Fibrella aestuarina BUZ 2: one gene and its partner. The protein of the gene in region 2 interacts with the protein of the main gene of each other region in a pairwise test. Links are inferred from orthologs where the notes say so. Each region holds a gene or a part of one and is shown on either strand. Other genes may lie near its edges.

What was found. Proteins that work in one complex are often made in the same cells at the same time.
Region 1: the proteins of uvrB (region 2) and uvrA interact in binary tests that used the Escherichia coli proteins (3 or more experiments, as listed by UniProt). The link is inferred for Fibrella aestuarina BUZ 2 from one-to-one orthologs.

The regions. Positions count from the first base shown.
Region 1 is NC_020054.1:641,799-645,233, forward strand. It holds uvrA (excinuclease ABC subunit UvrA), read right to left. Parts: upstream 3,093-3,435; coding sequence 201-3,092; downstream 1-200. Other genes in the region: FAES_RS02485 (hypothetical protein), read left to right, coding at 1-144. UniProt on the Escherichia coli protein: The UvrABC repair system catalyzes the recognition and processing of DNA lesions. UvrA is an ATPase and a DNA-binding protein. A damage recognition complex composed of 2 UvrA and 2 UvrB subunits scans DNA for abnormalities.
Region 2 is NC_020054.1:6,426,153-6,431,798, reverse strand. The notes cover bases 2,129-5,037. They hold uvrB (excinuclease ABC subunit UvrB), read right to left. Parts: upstream 4,640-5,037; coding sequence 2,618-4,639; downstream 2,129-2,617. Other genes in these bases: FAES_RS26650 (DUF58 domain-containing protein), read left to right, coding at 4,823-5,037; dxs (1-deoxy-D-xylulose-5-phosphate synthase), read right to left, coding at 2,129-2,337. In the rest of the region: FAES_RS26665 (ferritin-like domain-containing protein), read right to left, coding at 1-181; more of dxs, read right to left, coding at 403-2,128; more of FAES_RS26650, read left to right, coding at 5,038-5,646. UniProt on the Escherichia coli protein: The UvrABC repair system catalyzes the recognition and processing of DNA lesions. A damage recognition complex composed of 2 UvrA and 2 UvrB subunits scans DNA for abnormalities.

The DNA of each region.
Region 1 (3,435 bases), 5.8 Mb from region 2 along the record:
ACAAAAGGAAGATACGAGCTCGAATCGGCAGCCATTGACAGCCTGTTTGCAGACAAAAAGCAGTTCTTACCTAGGCTCAAAGCTGTGCAAAAGGGGAAAAGGCAGGTGATTCTCAACCCCGCCTTTTTGCACTCAATGCGCTAAGCATGCTGACAGATGATCGGGTTACTCGCTATCGGTAGCGAGTAACCCGGTTTATTCTATGCCCCGGCCAGCTCCATCGCTAAAAACTTGCCGGTATAGCTGCCCGCTACTTTGGCCACTTTTTCCGGCGTGCCTTCGGCGATGATCTGCCCGCCTTTGCTGCCGCCTTCGGGGCCGAGGTCGATTACGTAGTCAGATACCTTGATCACGTCGAGGTTGTGCTCGATGATCAACACCGTATTGCCTTTATCGGCCAGCTTGTTCAGCACGTCGAGCAGGTGTGCAATATCCTGGAAGTGCAGGCCCGTCGTGGGTTCGTCGAGGATGTACAGCGTTTTGCCTGTATCTTTCTTCGACAGTTCTTCGGCCAGTTTCACGCGTTGCGCTTCGCCACCGCTTAGGGTCGTCGCGTGTTGGCCCAGCGTGATGTAGCCCAGTCCCACGTCGTTAAGGGTTTGTACCTTACGAAGAATTTTCGGCTGGCTCTGGAAGAAATCGAGCGCCTGCTCCACAGTCATGTCGAGCACGTCGGCGATGGATTTGCCTTTGAAACGGACCTCCAGCGTTTCGCGGTTGAAGCGTTTGCCTTTGCAGACTTCGCAGGGTACGTGTACGTCGGGCAGAAACTCCATTTCGATCTTCTTCATGCCAGCGCCTTCGCACTCTTCGCACCGCCCGCCTTTCACGTTGAACGAGAAACGCCCCGGTTTGTAGCCCCGAATTTTGGCTTCGGGCAGTTCGGCAAACAGCGTACGGATTTCCGAGAACATGCCCGTGTAGGTGGCCGGGTTTGAGCGCGGGGTACGTCCGATCGGCGACTGATCGACTTCAATGACTTTGTCGATGAACTCAAGTCCCTCGACGTTTTTGAAGGCCAACGGCTCGCGTTTCGACTTATAAAAATGGTGGTTCAGGATCGGGAAGAGCGTCTCGTGGATCAGCGACGATTTGCCACTGCCCGATACGCCCGTGATGCTGACCATCCGGCCCAAGGGCAGTTTGAGCGTTACGTTCTTGAGGTTATGGCCCGTGGCCCCCTTGATCTGCAAAAACTTTCCGCTGCCTTTACGGCGCTCGCCAGGTACGTCGATGGCTGTGCGGCCGCTGAGGTAGTTGGCGGTGGTTGAGCCGTTTTTCAGAAATTCTTCGGGCGTACCGGCTCCCACGACTTGCCCGCCATGCCGACCCGCTCCCGGCCCAATGTCGAGGATGTAGTCCGACTCCAGCATCATGTCTTTGTCGTGCTCGACAACCAGCACCGTGTTGCCCAAATCGCGCAGGTTCTTCAGCGACTCAATGAGCTTCACGTTGTCGCGTTGATGCAGGCCGATGCTCGGTTCGTCCATAATGTACAGGACGCCAACGAGTTGAGTGCCAATCTGCGTAGCCAGCCGGATGCGCTGCGCTTCCCCGCCCGACAGTGTCTTCAGCGACCGGTCGAGGGTTAGGTAATCCAGCCCGATGTCGACCAGAAAGCCAATGCGCTTCCGGATCTCTTTCAGAATTTCCTTGGCGATCACGTTCTGCCGGTCCGACAGGCGATCTTCAATCCCTACGAACCAGGCCGCCAGCACAGCAATGTCCATGCTCGCCAGCTCGGCAATGTTCTTGTCGGCAATGCGGAAATAGAGCGACTCTTTTTTCAGGCGGGCGCCGTTGCATTCGGGGCAGGTGTTGATCACGAGAAAATCGCGCAACCATTCCTGAATCTTCTCCGAGCCCGTTTCCTGTTGCTTTTTCAGGAAGTTGATGATGCCCTCAAACTTGGTGGTGTAATACGTCTCGCCGGGGTATTTCTTCGATGGAATCGGCGTTTCCTCCTCAGAGCCGTGCAGTAATACGTGCAGCAACTCGGGCGGGTACTTGCTTACCGGCGTCGTCAGGCTGAGTTTGTGCTTTTTCAGGATCACTTCCACTTCCTTGAAAAACCACAGCTCGCGATATTCGCCCAATGGCGCAATGGCCCCCCGGCTCACACTCAGCGATTTATCGGGGATGACCGACTCTTCGGTGATCTCTTCGACCACGCCCAATCCCTGGCAGGTGGGGCACCAGCCGTAGGGCGAGTTGAACGAAAACGAGTTGGGCGAGGGTTCATCGTAGCTGATGCCCGACTCGGGGTCCATCAGGTTCTGCGAGAAATAATGCAGCTTATTGTCCTGATCGAGTACCTGAATGGCGCCTTTACCCTGCTTCAGCGCCGTTTGCACCGATTGGCTCAGCCGGAAGCGATCATCGGCGCTCGGCACCAGGCGGTCGATCACGATCTCGATGTCGTGGACCTTGTAGCGGTCGACCTGCATCTTCGGCACAATATCCTGCACGGTACCATCGACGCGCACTTTGGTGTACCCCATCTTGGCAATTTGCACGAACAGTTCGCGGTAGTGCCCTTTCCGGCCACGCACCACTGGTGCCAGCAGCACGGTCTTGCGCCCGGCGTTCTGGTCCAGCAACGCATCCACGATCTGATCCTGCGATTGCCGGGTCATCTTGCGGCCCGTTGCGTACGAAAAGGCTTCACCCGCACGGGCGTAGAGCAGGCGCAGAAAGTCGAAAATCTCGGTAGTCGTGCCGACGGTCGAGCGGGGGTTTTTCGAGGTCGTTTTCTGTTCAATGGAAATTACCGGGCTGAGGCCGTTGATCTTATCCACGTCGGGCCGTTCCATATCGCCCAGAAAGGAGCGGGCATAGGCCGAAAAACTTTCCATGTAGCGCCGCTGCCCCTCGGCGTAGATCGTGTCGAACGCCAGCGATGATTTGCCCGAGCCACTGATGCCCGTAACGACCACCAGCTTATTGCGGGGAATCGATACGTCGATGTTCTTCAGGTTATGTTCGCGGGCGCCCAGCACGTCGATTTGCTCGTAGCCCGTGAGTTGCACGTCGGAAAGCGGTGAACCGGCGGCAATCGGCTCAGTATGTGTTGTTTGTTGTTCCTGTATCACTTGTTCGAAGTGGGTTCAACGGTCAATATCCAGGGGTCAACGTTGGGCTGTTTCATAGACGAAACCCAAACCCCAACCCATACACATCGACCATTGGGCGTTTTTTCAGGCCTTATCCAAATATCAACACCGATACCGAAATGGTAGTTTCCGGGGGCGGAAAGATGTGAAAGGCCACCCAGCAGCGAGGGTATCGCGGGGCGATTGGCTGTAAGTTGGGTAAAAGAGAGGAACGTACCCAGCCGTCCGTCATTTCGGCAACTGTTGTTGCCCCGTTTGGCTGTAAGTTCGCGTAACGGGCCATTTGGAACCGTTCTATCCTCTAGCACGTCTCATGAACAAA
Region 2 (5,646 bases):
CCTGTGGGGTAGGGTTGGTGCCAACGTTATCGTTTTTGCTACAAGCCGTTACGAGTAGGCTGGCCGAAGCGGCTGTGAAACCGGCGTAGCGGAGAAACAACCGCCGACCAACAATCAGGGACGGGTGTTCGGGCGAGACAACAGGGCTTGACTCCTGCTGATCATTCTTGGATGTAAGCATAGTTTTTCAAACGTTACTATGATCTGCCACCTGCAGACCCACTATGCTTACGGAATATGAAGCCCCTCTGGATTTGTAGCGCCTGAAAAAAGTTCGTTATTTCTAACTAAGTCCCTGTAAAGAGGAAAAGACGGGCGCACACAATAAAACGTCTGGGGAGCGATTTAGCCCGTTTTTCAGGCTAAATCGCTCCCCAGATCCAGTTTAAACAGGATAGTGTTTTATACACTTACCTTTTGATTGGCGTAAAGCAAGTGGCGAACGGCGTCGGCAATGCCCTGTGGGTCAAACCCGCATTCGCGCTGCAACTCCAACTGCTCGCCATGCTCGATGATTGCATCCGGAATGCCCAGGCGTTTCACCCGCGCACTGTAGCCATGATCCACCATGAACTCCAGCACCGCCGATCCAAAACCGCCCTGTAAGCAACCGTCTTCCACCGTCAGTACGCGATCGAAGCGCTGGAACACCTGATGCAGCATCGCCTCATCGAGCGGCTTCACGTACCGCATATCTATGTGCGCGGGCCGGATGCCTTCTTTGGCCAACGTACCCAGCGCCTGCGTGGCATAGTTGCCGATATGACCGATGGTCAGGATAGCTACGTCCTCGCCATCCTGCACCAGCCGGGCCTTACCAATGGGCAGTTCTTCCAAGGGAGTGCGCCAGTTGGGCATCACCCCTTCGCCCCGGGGATAGCGGATAGTAAACGCCTGCTTGCCCTGTTGCACCGTAGCCGAAGCGGCCGTGTACATCATGTTACGCAACTCCTGCTCGTTCATGGGGGCGGCCACAATCATGTTGGGCACGCACCGCATATACGCCAGGTCATAGGCCCCGTGGTGGGTGGGCCCGTCGGCCCCGGCAAAGCCAGCCCGGTCCAGACAGAAAATGACGGGTAGTTCCTGGATGCACACGTCGTGGATCACCTGGTCATAGGCCCGTTGCATGAAGGTGGAGTAGATGTTGCAGAACACCACTTCACCCCGCGTGGCCATACCCGCCGAGAAGGTCACCGCGTGTTGCTCGGCAATACCTACGTCGAACGCCCGATCCGGCATGGCCTTCATCATGATGTTCATCGACGAGCCCGACGGCATAGCCGGAGTTACCCCCACAATGCGTGGATTCTGCTCGGCCAGCTCGACCAGCGTGTGGCCGAAGACATCCTGGTATTTGGGCGGCTGCGGCGTCAGGTACGTCTTCTTCTTGATCTCGCCTGTCAGCTTGTCAAAGAGGCCGGGGGCGTGCCACTTGGTCTGGTCCTTCTCGGCCGGGCCGTAACCCTTACCTTTTACCGTCAGTACGTGCAGGATTTTGGGGCCGGGAATGGTCTTCAGATCGGCCAGCACATCCACCAGCCGGTCGACGTCGTGGCCGTCGATGGGGCCGAAGTAACGCAGATGCAATGACTCGAAAAGGTTGCTTTGGGAGAGCACCGACGACTTAATGGCGTTCTCCACTTTAGAGACGATCTCCTGAGCCGACTTGCCGAAGGTGCTGAACTTACCCAGCAGGTTCCAGACCTCGTCTTTGACCTTGTTGTAGGTGGGCGAGGTGGTGATGTCAGTGAGGTATTCACGCAGGGCACCCACGTTGGGGTCAATGCTCATGCAGTTGTCGTTGAGCACGATGAGCATGTTAGCATCGGTGGCCCCCGCATGGTTCATGCCTTCGAAGGCCAGACCGGCCGTCATTGACCCGTCACCGATTACGGCAATGTGGTTGCGGGTAGGGTTACCCTGTAGCTGTGACGCCACGGCCATACCCAGCGCAGCCGAGATCGACGTCGATGAGTGGCCCACGCCAAAGGCGTCGTAGGGGCTCTCTTTGCGCTTGGGAAAGCCCGACAGCCCGCCGTAGAAGCGGTTGGTGTGGAAGTTATCGCGGCGACCGGTGAGGATTTTATGTCCGTAGGCCTGATGCCCCACATCCCAGATGAGCTGGTCGTCGGGCGTGTTGAAGACGTAATGAAGCGCGGCGGTGAGCTCGACAACCCCGAGGCTGGCCCCAAAGTGCCCTCCGTAGACCGATACCACATCGATGATGAACTGACGGAGTTCATCGCAAAGCTGAGGCAGCTGTTCTTTGGAGAGGTGGCGCAACTGGTCGGGGGTATGAACGGTTGCCAACAGAGGGCCGGGGGTAATCAGCATGATAAACCGCGTGAAGTGTTAACTGTGGTGGGTAAACAAGCCTGGGTGGGGAATTGTTTCTACGCCCATTCCCTGTAAAGGTCTGACAGCAAGGGCGCAAAAGTACGCTATAACTTGGATAATTGGTAGGGTCCAGCACGGGTATAATAGGATTATTCCTTTGTTTTAGCCCCCTAAGTGGCTGTTACCCAAGTGTAAGGAGTTTTGCCCTTTACCAGATAGCTAGCGACTGTAGCTTTTACTGTATACCGCTACCTGTCTGGTAAAGGGCACTTTTAGGTTATACCGCTTCCTTTTTCAGCTTATCGCGGAGCTGGAAAAGCTCATCGCGCAGGCGGGCGGCTTCGATGAAGTCGAGGTCTTTAGCGGCTCGTTCCATACGCGACTGGGTCTCCTTGATCAACTGTTCCAGGTCGCTTTTGCCCATGTACTGAACCACCGGGTCGGCCGCAATCCGAATCTCTTCCGGCTCGACGTAGAAGTGCTTGGGTTTGGAATCGGCCACTTTAGTCTGACCCAGAATTGCCTCCCGCGATTTCAGCACCGTCTGTGGCGTAATGCCGTGATCGGTGTTGTATTCCATCTGAATGGCCCGGCGGCGGTTGGTTTCGTCGATTGCTTTTGCCATCGACCCCGTGATGGTATCGGCATACATCAGCACCTTCCCGTTGGCGTTCCGGGCGGCCCGGCCGATGGTCTGGATCAACGACCGGATGTCGCGCAGGAAGCCTTCTTTGTCGGCGTCCATGATCGCCACCAGCGATACTTCGGGAAGATCGAGACCTTCGCGTAACAGGTTGACCCCCACCAACACATCGAAATTGCCAAGACGGAGATCGCGCAAAATCTCGACGCGGTCGAGGGTTTTTACTTCCGAGTGAATGTAGCGCGTCTTGATGCCGACCCGTTCCAGGTATTTGGTCAGTTCTTCGGCCATTCGCTTGGTCAGGGTCGTAATGAGCACCCGCTCATGCCGCTTGATCCGCACGTCGATTTCTTCCAACAGATCATCGATCTGATTCAGGCTGGGACGTACCTCAATCTCGGGATCAAGCAGACCCGTGGGGCGAATCAACTGCTCGACCACCACGCCTTCGCTCTTCCGCAGTTCGTAGTCCGACGGCGTTGCTGATACATAGATGGTCTGACCCGACAGGTCTTCAAATTCCTGAAAGGTCAATGGGCGGTTGTCCATCGCCGAGGGCAGCCGGAAGCCGTAATCGACCAGCGCAACCTTGCGGGAACGGTCGCCGCCCCACATCGCCCGGATCTGCGGAATGGTAACGTGACTTTCGTCGATCACCATCAGAAAATCGTCGGGGAAATAATCGAGCAGGCAGAACGGGCGTTGACCGGGCTTGCGGCGGTCGAAGTAGCGGGAGTAGTTCTCGATGCCCGAGCAGTACCCCAGTTCGCGCATCATTTCCAGGTCAAACTCGGTGCGCTCCTTGATCCGCTCGGCTTCCTGCTCCCGGAATTCGCTTTCAAAATACCGAATCTGAGAAACCAGATCATCCTGAATTTGGGTGATCGCACCGTTGAGCGTATCACGACCCGTTACAAACAGGTTGGCCGGGAAGATCGTCACGAGCTTTTCGTCGGACAGCTTTTTGCCCGTAGCCGGATCGATGCGTTGAATGGTCTCGATTTCATCGCCGAAGAAGATAACCCGGTACGCAAAATCGGCGTAGGCCACAAACAGATCGACGGTATCGCCTTTGACGCGGAAATTGCCCCGGGCAAACTCACCCTCGGTGCGGCTATATAGGATGCTGACGAGCTTGTGCAGAAACTGGTTTCGGCTCATGCGTTCGCCCACCCCGATACGCACCACGTTGTTGCGGAACTCCTCGGGGTTGCCCATGCCGTAGATGCACGACACCGACGCAATCACGATTACGTCGCGTCGGCCACTCATCAGTGCCGACGTCGCCGCCAGCCGTAGCTTGTCAATTTCCTCATTGATCGCCAGGTCTTTCTCGATGTAGGTGTTGGTCGTGGCGATGTAGGCCTCGGGCTGGTAATAGTCGTAATACGAGATGAAGTACTCGACGGCGTTATTGGGGAAAAACTGCTTGAATTCGCCGTACAGCTGCGCGGCCAGCGTTTTATTATGGCTCAGTACCAGCGTAGGCCGATTGACCTGCTGAATGACGTTAGCGATGGAAAAGGTTTTCCCGCTGCCCGTAACCCCCAGCAACACCTGGGCGGGTTCGTTCTTTTTGAGGCCGTCAACGAGTTCGGCAATGGCCTTGGGCTGATCGCCGGTCGGTTGAAATTCCGAGGTTAATTCAAAGTTCATCAGTCTTGTTGCTCCGAGTTGGCATACGCTGCCCGGCGGAATACAGCAAGTTACGCATAAACGGCCCGAATGACAAGGTAGTTTTGAAAGGTTTCTGATTCGTCGTTACACGTTGAGCGAATCGTACGACAATCCTGCGATGAAGCTGTACCCGGATCGCACAAAAGCCGTATTTTGCCTCGCATGAGCCTCTTCCGCGCCCTTTTTGTCTCGATTCGTGTCTGGCTGATCCTGCTGGGCTTCGTGGTTGCTTTCGTGGTGGCCTACGCGCTGCCGCTATTGTTGCCCGTGTTGGAAATTGCCTTTTGGGTGTTTCTGCTGCTGGTCGTGATCGATGCGGTGCTGCTGTTCCGGCAAAGTCAGGTCGGTAGCCAACCCGTGTTTTTCGCCCGGCGCGCCCTGCCCGAACGGCTGTCGAACGGCGACGATAACCCCATCACTTTGTATCTCGAAAGTCGGTATCCGTTTAACGCATCGGTCGAGATTATCGATGAAATTCCCTTTCAGTTTCAACGGCGCGACGTGCTGTTTCAGAGCGAGGTAAAGCCCAACGAGGTCCGAACGCTTCGCTACGACCTGCGCCCCACCCGCCGGGGTGAGTACAGTTTCGGGGCTATCAATGTCTACGTGATGACGCCTATGCGGCTGCTGAAACGTCGGTTTCAGTTTGAGCAGGGGCGGTTGGTGCCCGTCTATCCGTCGTACCTGCAAATGCGCCAATATGAACTGCTGGCGGCCAGCAACCGGCTCACCGAACTGGGTATCAAGAAGATTCGGCGCATCGGGCACAGCATGGAGTTTGAGCAGGTACGTCCTTACACCCAGGGCGATGACCTGCGCACCATCAACTGGAAAGCCACCGCCCGCCGCTCCGATCCTAACCAGTCGAATCTGGTGGTGAACGCTTATACCGACGAACGCTCGCAAGCCGTTTACTGCCTTATCGACAAAGGCCGTGTAATGCGCTCCCCTTTCGAAGGCCTCACCCTGCTCGACTACGCCATCAA